DNA from 3 places in the Paenibacillus sp. SEL3 genome. Region 3 is predicted to be linked to each of the others. Evidence: riboswitches for the same ligand, from Rfam matches in the RefSeq annotation. Region 3 holds a riboswitch; each other region holds the start of a gene.
The links. Region 3 has a riboswitch for cyclic di-AMP ahead of ACYCS5_RS28910 (3D domain-containing protein). Riboswitches for the same ligand answer to the same signal wherever they lie in the genome.
Positions count from the first base shown of each region.

Region 1: it holds a riboswitch for cyclic di-AMP, as region 3 does, so the genes downstream of both, ACYCS5_RS15305 (C40 family peptidase) here and ACYCS5_RS28910 (3D domain-containing protein) in region 3, are expected to answer to the same signal.
Region 2: it holds a riboswitch for cyclic di-AMP, as region 3 does, so the genes downstream of both, ACYCS5_RS21505 (hypothetical protein) here and ACYCS5_RS28910 (3D domain-containing protein) in region 3, are expected to answer to the same signal.

Region 1 is NZ_CM137725.1:3,321,661-3,324,939, forward strand. Features, by position in the region: gene ACYCS5_RS15300 (GNAT family N-acetyltransferase) at 29-535, opposite strand; gene ACYCS5_RS15305 (C40 family peptidase) at 838-1,338, opposite strand; cyclic di-AMP (ydaO/yuaA leader) riboswitch at 1,344-1,481, opposite strand; gene ACYCS5_RS15310 (hypothetical protein) at 1,758-2,585, opposite strand; gene ACYCS5_RS15315 (M1 family metallopeptidase) at 2,597-3,279, opposite strand, start outside.
Region 2 is NZ_CM137725.1:4,665,596-4,668,874, forward strand. Features, by position in the region: tRNA gene ACYCS5_RS21495 (tRNA-Leu) at 181-263, shown strand; gene ACYCS5_RS21500 (glutathione peroxidase) at 410-895, opposite strand; cyclic di-AMP (ydaO/yuaA leader) riboswitch at 1,362-1,534, shown strand; gene ACYCS5_RS21505 (hypothetical protein) at 1,650-2,045, shown strand; gene kdpA (potassium-transporting ATPase subunit KdpA) at 2,457-3,279, shown strand, end outside.
Region 3 is NZ_CM137725.1:6,425,028-6,428,306, reverse strand. Features, by position in the region: gene ACYCS5_RS28920 (ABC transporter substrate-binding protein/permease) at 1-573, shown strand, start outside; gene ACYCS5_RS28915 (amino acid ABC transporter ATP-binding protein) at 560-1,282, shown strand; cyclic di-AMP (ydaO/yuaA leader) riboswitch at 1,513-1,681, shown strand; gene ACYCS5_RS28910 (3D domain-containing protein) at 1,688-2,356, shown strand; gene ACYCS5_RS28905 (polysaccharide deacetylase family protein) at 2,550-3,279, opposite strand, start outside.

The DNA of each region.
Region 1 (3,279 bases), 3.1 Mb from region 3:
TCGTGGTTGTATGCCGAAGGCGCTTTTATCATAGAACCTGGGTTGGGTGGTCTGGACGATATACCATACAATAAAACGGTTTTTTTCCATCGGGAGTCTGGCGTTCATAGGTATCTGTAAGCTCAAATCCAGCCGCCTTGTAGGCCCGAATAGCACGCCCATTCCAAGTGAGCACCTCTAGATCAATTTCATTCTTCGGGTTGCGTCGTTGGGCTTCCTCTGCAATGGCACGGACAAAATCTGATCCTTTGCCATGTCCGCATCTTTCAGGATGCATGCCAAGACCTAGCCGGGTCACACCGATCATAGGAAAATATTGAGCAAATCCTGTCAGCTTGTTCTCTTCATCCAGTACGGCAACATATTGCTCTTGGCGAAGCGTGGGACTCCCAAATTCGACTTCAAGCGCCTTCATTTGTTCCCAGGGGAGCCAACCGTATATGTTATAAGGTGGATCATAGCGCCACTCACAGATTGCAGCCGCTTGATGCTCGTCCATCGGTACGATCCGATAGTTGGATATTGAGGCCGGCATGTGTTCCATCCTCCTTTTACAGGTGCTTCAATCATTAACAACAGATTGTAGACAAGTCGCAGGGGAATAGCAAGCGTGTTTATTTTATACCCAAGACGGGTATACATTCAATAAGAAGGAATTACTGCTCATATGCTCCCCCAGCGGTGACGGTAAAACCGACGATGTTCGCTAAAATTGAAACCTTTTGAGGTGTCAGTTCGTCAGTAAAGATAATCATTGCTGATGTTGTGGACATAAAAAGCCGCAATTCGATTCCGGCAGAATCAAATTGCGGCTAGAGTTAGCTTGCTGTGCGTTAGTTATTCTACGTTGTCGTCATCAGGAATATCTGAAGCTACAGAATGGTAAGCGTCTGTGCTCATAATTCTTTTTGCACCGACATAGCGGTTAGCGTAATAATTTTCGTTCAGTGAGCTAACTACTACACCACGTGAAGTCGAGGAGTGGGCAAATTTCCCTTCACCTACGAAGATACCTACATGGGAAATGCCTCTTCCTGTGGTGTTGAAGAACACCAGGTCCCCAGGCCTCATTTCATCGCGGGATACAGAAGATCCCATTTTGAATTGTGATCCAGATTGATGCGGAAGTTTAATTCCCAGTTTGTTGAATACATACATTGTGAAGCCGGAGCAATCGAATCCCTCGAGTGTAGTGCCTCCGCTTCTGTAGTTCGTTCCTTTGGCATCTTGGATGACCTGGTCCATCTTGGAGTCTGCAAATGCACTGCCGCCACCGAATGTAAAAGATGTAAAGGCAATGGCAAGACTCATAGCTGCGATCGTTAGCTTCTTCTTCAAAAAAAATATACCCCTTCCAATGCCTGCGAGGTTAGCTTAAGGATTCGGTAGAAGGTTCCCCTATGACCACTCTGTTGCGAGATCAATTCACCCAAACTGGTTCCCCCGCTTCCTAGGTGCCAGGAATTAGGCTTTACTTAAGATGTGCACCTTGGAGAGCAGTATTCACAATAACGATATTTTTGAGATAAAGGTTACAATAAAGATTACAAAGTTGTTACTATCAGTTCACTGCGATTATTGTAACAAAGTCGGCTGGCTTTGGCAAATGTTTCATTGCAAAAAGTTACAAAAAAAATCTGCTCCTAATGTCCCAGGAACAGATCTTGTTAACAGTATTCAGTTATGTGCCGTTTGCGCGGTTATGCATAAAGTTTTTTCGACAGACGGAAATGAAGTGATTAACATAAAGGAAGGGCTTAGCTTCTACTGGAGATATCGGTATGCCATAGTCTGTACTGCGAACTGATATGCCACAGCCTGACCAGACTAGTAACAAAATGATACGATTGTTGGAGAATGAGCGCGAGCATGCCAGTCCAAATCATTGCCACGGTGCCAAATAGACCGAAGACCAGCAGCACACAAGCACCGAGCAAAAGGGATATACCGACAGCTGGGAGAAGCTGGCGAAAGAAGGCGAGCAGGGACGATAGTATGGCGTGACCACCGACAGTGCCTAGTTGCATATACAGGATGCACTGCCGAATGAACCATCCGTATGCCATCCATCCCATGGCATAGGGCAACAAGTGCAGCAGGTAAGAGGGAGATTGAAGCGTACCTGCTACAATAGGGTAGAGTCTCGGTACTACCCAAAAGGCGGGAATCAGCAGCAGTCCCAACTCGATGATGTAATACAACAGCGACGACATGCCATGGCGTTTCATACCTTTGAAAAAGGACAGGCTTTGCGGCTCAGTCGCATCGGTATGCAGGCTTTGATATATTCCGGCTCTAATGAAGGGAGTGATTAGTATGCGTAGTACAGTCGCCCCTAGTAGTATCCACAAATACACATGTACTTCCCGGCTGTCCATCAGAGCAATCTGGCTCTCCATCCAAAACAAGGTCTGTCCCAGCTCGTTTTGACCCTGATCAGGATAACGGAGCAATAGCGGGATAACGGCAGACTGCACCAGTCGATAGAGAAACACCCCCCACAGTAGTCGATACAGAAATAAAATGATAACGATATAGAATCGTATGCGCACCAGCGCCCAGCCCTCTTTTATAACAGTCCGCATCTATAGACACCTCACCATGACAGACTTCCAAGCAGTGTCTCCAACAGCTTGGTTACACTTATACTCCAACGGGTTTGTTGCTTTTCGTCCAATTCGGCTTTTAGGGTATTGTTAATATGCTTGTTCTCCAGTGCAATGGTATATAGGGGATCAAGGGTTACATAGGAAACGGGAGAAGTACTTTTGATCCGAAAAGTTGTGCTTTTGCCCGCACCGTCCCAAGCCTTGAATTTCGTGGTTCCATCCTTGAAGGTAAATTGGACAGGGATCTTGGGATAATCCGCCCCTTTTTTGCTGACCGTCACGACTGCTTCATATCCATTCTCCAGCTTGTGGTTTGTGATGTGATCCACTGAAAAGTCCGCCATCTGGCCGTCATATACATACTGTTCAAAATAGTGGCTCCATGAGCGTCCGGTGACTCTCTCCACGATACGTTGAAAATCCTGTGAGGACGGATGCTTAAATCGGTACGTCTGGACGTAGGTCCGCATAATGCGATCCATTTTTTTCATACCCACCTGACGTTCAATGCCCCGTAGTACCAGCTTGCCTCGAGAGTAGGCATTTTGCGCGTACTCAGCAGCCGAGCCGTACTTCCATGACTCACGGTTTAGCGGCTGTGGGGAGGATACCTGTCCCGATTGTAATGGCAAGTTGGGGGTAAGCCCATATTCTTGCTCCATAAGTCGCT
Region 2 (3,279 bases), 1.8 Mb from region 3:
AGGTGGTTCTGATAATCCGTAAGGGGGCAACATTAATGCATAGTTCAGCAAGCGGTTATCTTTATGCAGGACGGTATTATTATCGCTCATATATGTAAGTTAAAATAATTATAATATTTTTGTTTACAAATAGTTGATGAGAGAGTATAATAAATCTGTTGCCTCAATACATTATGATTTGCGGTCGTGGTGGAATGGCAGACACGCTATCTTGAGGGGGTAGTGGGCGTACGCCCGTGGAGGTTCGAGTCCTCTCGACCGCATTATATGCAAGATCTAGTTAAAAAAGCATCCTGACACGGTTTACGTGAAAGGATGCTTTTTTTTATTAAGCATTTTTCGTTATATTCTTTAGCCACGGAAGCCACGGTTGCAACAGGTCGTTTATTAACTGTGATAATGAAGAATATCAGTTTTGCTGCAAAAGCTTCTCTATATCTCCCGCCAGCTTATCTGGCGTGGTTTGCGGTGCATAGCGCTTAAATACGTTACCTTCTCTTGTAATTAAGAATTTAGTGAAATTCCATTTGATCGCTTTGGACCCTAATACCCCCGGAGCTGTTTGGGTCAGGTAGCGAAATAAGGGGTGTGCTTGATCGCCATTGACATCTGTCTTGGCGAACATCGGAAAGGTGACACCATAATTGATCTGGCAAAACTCGGAGATCTCCTCATTGGAACCTGGCTCTTGTTTGGCAAACTGGTTGCTGGGAAATCCCAAAATTTCGAGCCCCTGTTCATGATACTGGTCATATAGCTCTTGTAGCGCTTTGTATTGGGGGGTTAACCCACATTTGCTGGCAGTGTTCACGATAAGAAGAACGTTCCCTTCAAATGTGGATAACGGAATTTGTTTCCCTTGCAGGGTTTGCGCATCATATTCATAAACGGTCATAGCATCTCTCCTCATTCAATATTCAGCAATTAAATTTTAGACAATTTAAAGAAGGGTTGCAAGCCTGGAAAAGCTGTATAAAGCCTTCAGGCGCTGTAAAATCGTATTTTGCTCAAAACAGTAAATCGCACCGCAAATGGAGCGAATTAAGGTGTTTCTTCTTATAAAAGCGGGTTCAATCGGTGTTTAGCTGGTACATATAGCGTATTTTCTTCTCTTTTTACAAAAAAAGGCCAATAACGCTTTACCCTACGCCAATATTGACATGCTTGTCATTTTCAAAAAGGGATGAAAAACAGAGATTAAAGGAGATGTGAGAAGCATAGTTGCATTGTAAGCGTTATTATTAATCTTCTATGCTCTAAAGCCCGATTTATAACCCTGCAGTTGAGCTTTACAGTCTTCCATGCGCGGGTGTATGATTCAAGACGTAATTTCAAATTAACTTGAATGAAGCAACAACGAAATGTCTATAGCGCTGAATTTTGCAGTTGCAAAAGCGGGGGAACCAATCGAGACTGTACGGCTTTGGAAGCCGTGTGTCTCATGGGGTGAATTTTCCGGTCAAGTGCCAGAAATAGGGCGACTCTCACGTCCGAATCCGACAGCTAACCTCGTAAGCGTACAGGGAGAGGCAACAAACCGCCGTGTGCAGCCATGGTTTATTTTATCATGGATATGTCAGAAGCCGGAGGAAAGCCTTTTTCCTTCGGCTTCTTTTTGTTGTCTTTTTATACCGGGAGAGGAGCTACTGATGGAAGGTCGGTTAATTATTGTCACTGCACCGAATGAAGCGGGCAGAAGTTTTGTGAAATTGCTTATTTTCAAAAAATTGGCGTTTGCAGTTCTCACGAATAGCGCCCAGGAGGAACGACAGCTCAAAAAAATGGGTGTGGAGCACATTGTCCGCATCAATACCATGCAAGCGGGAAAATGGAATTTTCCAAAAAAAGAAATTGGTAGTGTGTATTTGTTCGAGAACAGCTTGAATCTGACTTGCCGTTTCCTGCAAATATGTCGACCACTAACATCGGAATCGATCTATGTTATTACACACGGCTGTAATCCACAAGGAATTTATCGGGGATTGGGAGCGGACCATGTGATCTACACATTGAACGGAGAGGTGGGTTTTCTGCTGAACGGATAAGCACTTATGACATAGTTGTTTTATGATTTTATGATGGAATAAGAATGGCGATCTGAGGATCGATACGGAGGGTATAAACATGATGGATATATACATGCTGCTCGTCATGGCTGTGAGTTATGGAGTGATACTGCTGTTTGTACGCTGGTGTGATGCGCAGACCTCTAAAGGAGGACGAAGAGGATGATCGTTATACTCGGGCTTACGGCTATTGTGTTTATGTATTTAATCTACGCACTCCTGAACCCTGAAAAGTTCTAGTCACTTGTAGGGATAGAGCGGGCGAAGAACAACAGATCTGAGCATTAAAGCATCATTGGTAGCAGGTTTTCGCAAACGTGTGCACTTCATAGATGGTCTAATCGGGTCTGTTGTTCCAAACGCAGGAGCATTTTGAAGGAGGAATAGAGGATGGAGCTGCTTCAAATTGGAATTGTGATCGTTATATTGCTGCTCTTGGTAAAGCCAATGGGTACATATATGTATCATGTATTCTCGAATGAACCGAATCGGACGGATCGGATTTTTGGCAGAACAGAAAAGCTGATTTATAAGGTAGTAGGCTTGAAGAAAGTGGAGAGCATGCGTTGGACTACGTATGTTATGAGTTTCATTGCTACGAACGTCGTGCTTGTGGCAATCAGCTACTTGCTGTTGCGTTTACAGGGAATGCTTCCCGGTAATCCGGCTGGAAACAGTAATATGGAAGCATCACTAGCTTTTAATACGGTAATCAGCTTTATGACGAATACGAATCTCCAACATTATAGCGGAGAAAGCGGGCTTACGTATCTGACACAGATGGCGTTCGTCACGATGATGATGTTCACTTCGGCTGCTTCCGGTTTTTCGGTTGCTGCGGCTTTTATGAGAGGATTGACGCGGCGCGGTGAAGGGATGGGCAATTTCTTTCAAGATTTTATTAAAGCTATTATAAGGATTTTCCTGCCGCTGGCCTTTGTGCTTACGCTGGTGCTGGTGGGATTGAAGATACCACAGACGCTACAGCCTACGGCGGATCTTACGACGCTTAGCGGAACACAACAGCAAATTTCTATGGGACCTATTGCTTCTCTGGAGTCCATCAAGCATTTGGGGACGAACGGAGGCGGTTATGCGGGAGCTAACTCTGCGCATCCTTTTGAGAATCCAAGTCCTTGGACGAACGTGCTGGAAATTTTGGCAATGTGGGTAATGCCGGCTTCGTTGCCGTATACCTTTGGATTGTTTGCCC
Region 3 (3,279 bases):
TTTGGATTTATCATTGGTCTGATCGTATCCTTGTTGCGGATGAGTGGTATACGCATCATTGAGTGGTTAGGTACCACATATGTGGAGATCCTGCGTGGCACACCTATGCTGGTGCAGCTCATGATCATTCACTACGGGATTGCTTTGACGCTGGGTGTCAATTTTACTCCACTCCAGTCCGGTATAATCACATTGTCTCTGAATAGCTCGGCATATCTGGCTGAAATTTTCCGTGCAGGTATCCAGGCAGTAGACCGTGGACAGATGGAGGCCGCACGCTCATTGGGTATGGGACGAGGCAAAGCTATGCGTCACGTCATTTTGCCACAAGCGTTTAAATCTATTTTGCCTGCTATAGGTAATGAGTTTATTACAATTATTAAAGAATCCTCCATTATTTCGACTATTGGTATGGTGGATATTATGTATCAAGCCCAGGTCATTAAGAATATTACCTACGAAGGATTAAGTCCGTTCATAATCACAGCCGCTATTTATTTTGTAATGACATTCAGCTTGTCTAAGCTGCTTGGTTTATGGGAAAGGAAGTTGAGAGCCAGTGATCACCGTTAAACAATTGCGTAAATCGTTCGGCAAGAATGAGATTTTAAAAGGCATTGATATAGATATCGCCAAAGGAGAAGTTGTCGTTATCATCGGTCCCAGCGGTTCGGGGAAGAGTACGTTTTTGCGTTGTATGAATCTGTTAGAACAGCCGACGGATGGGGAGATTTTATTTGAGGGCGAGCCGATTACAGCTCGTGGTCATAATATTAATGTAACCCGGGAAAAAATGGGGATGGTGTTCCAGCATTTTAATCTGTTCCCACACAAAACAGTGTTGCAGAACCTGACGCTTGCACCGACGCAGGTTAGAAAACAGTCAGGTAAGGAAGCGGAAAAAATTGCATTAGAACTCCTGCGTACCGTGGGGCTCGAGGATAAGAAGAATACCTATCCGAACCAGCTATCCGGTGGTCAGAAGCAACGTATTGCGATTGCGCGTGCTTTGGCCATGCAGCCGCACGTAATGCTGTTCGATGAGCCGACTTCTGCATTGGACCCTGAAATGGTTGGAGAGGTTCTGGATGTAATGAAGAAGCTCGCCGAAGGCGGTATGACAATGGTAATTGTAACGCATGAAATGGGCTTTGCCCGCGAGGTAGGCGATCGAATTATCTTTATGGATAACGGTCAAATTGTGGAGCAGGGTGCACCAGACCAGGTATTTGGCACTCCAAGCCATGATCGCACTCGTGATTTTCTTGCCAAAGTATTGTAAGAAAGTGCTGGTCTAATCATAAAAAAGCTCTCCGTTGACGGAGGGCTTTTCTTATTTTGTCACCATTTCCCCATACTTTCGTAACAAATATCGATTTCTTAATGACAAAATTGTAACGAGTGTAGTATGATGTTCAGGGTTCCCAACATTTTCATGCGGATAAGGTTACAAAATTGTGATATTATGCAGTAAGCCAAAACTTACCGGGACAGCATGCGGTTAGACAAGCGCTGAAATGCTGGCCCAAACTATGGGAAGTGCGGGGGACGTAACAACGGCAGCCATTCCGATACGTCATAAGACGATGAGGAATATGCCTAGGGGTGAATTGCACAAGCATAGGGCTTCTCCTGAGTCCGAATCCGACAGCTAACTTCGCAGGCATAAAAGAGGAGGTACATATCTTTGAAACATTTAAAACATATTGGTAAAACGATGAAAATTGCGGTGCTTGCCGCAGCTATTGCAGGGTTGGCACAGACAGCTGGAATAGCGGATGCTGCCTCGCTTCACACTGCCAAAGAGGGCGATACCTTCTTTTTGCTTGCTCAACGTTATGGAGTATCGGTAGACGAGCTAACAAAGGCTAACCCAAACATTGCCTCCAGCAATATATATGCAGGTCTGCAAATTAAGGTGCCTGGCGAAAAAAGTGTAAAGGCAGCTTCGGAATCGAAGCCGCAGCTTCTTACGGAGAAAGCAGCAGCGAATGAGGCGCCAACGATTGAAGCTTGGGGTAAAACATTCAACTATAGCAAAATAGTTGACGTTAAGGCTTCAGCGTATTCTGCCGCAGCCGATGAGAATGGTAAATGGGGCGCAGTGGACTACTACGGCAATCCGCTTAAACTAGGTACAATTGCGGTAGATCCTAACGTCATTCCGATGGGCACGAAAGTACTGGTTACAGGCTACTCCCATCCAGGTTTGCCGGATCATTCTTTTGTAGCTGTCGCTCGCGATCAGGGCAGCGCCATTACAGGAAAGCGGATTGATATCTTTATTCCAGGCAACAAATCATTTGTGAACGACTTTGGATTTCAAAATGTGAAGCTGTACGTTATTGATAAATAGCATTGTACGTATATACAGTTTAATTAAACATAATATATATTATGTAAACATAACGCCTATATCCGTATATATCTAGGTCGGACTCTTATCAGGTCCTATCCGTAAAAAGGCTGTCTTGACGAGCAGAATACTTCTGCTGGTAAGACAGCCTTTTTACGTTGCTTTAGCTTGGACCTCAATTATAAACATACTGTTATTTTCGTTCCGATGTGTGGAGTAGCCGGGGGACTGTCACAAATTTGTAGCCCTTAGCTTTTAGAGAGTGAATTAGACCCGGCAAAGCTTGGATAGTGCCTTGCAAGTTGGAACTTTGACCTCCACCAGCGTGCATTAAAATAATAGAGCCAGGCCCTGTAGCTGGAATCACATTTCGCTGAATTTGTGTTTTACTTAGTCCCTTCCAGTCGAGAGAGTCTACATTCCAGTTGACAATCATGTAGCCATGACGACGTGCCCACTTTATTTGAGGCTCTGTAATTTCACCGTAGGGTGGACGAATCAACTTGGGGCGAAAACCTGCGCTGGCTTGTAAAATACGTTCTGTTTTTGTAATCTGGTTGCGAAAGCGTTCTGGTGTAGCCTTCCTAAAATCCGGATGAGTATAGGAATGATTTCCTATAGCATGGCCTTCACGGATAATACGACGTATAATCCCCGGATGCTTTTCCGCACGGTGACCGACGATGAAAAAGGTGGCTTTGATGCCGTTGGCGTGTAATACGTCCAAAACCTGCGGCGTATACCTAGAATCGGGCACATCATCAAAGGTTAAGGCAATTTGGCGGGTGTGTGGGCCGCACATTTTAAAAATGTCCGCATGTTTTTTACGCAACATTGCTAATGTAGGAGTAGCTCGATCTGTACTCAGATGTACAGAAGAAGCAACAGCTGCTTCCTTGGGATGGGGCGTTCCGATCTTGGGA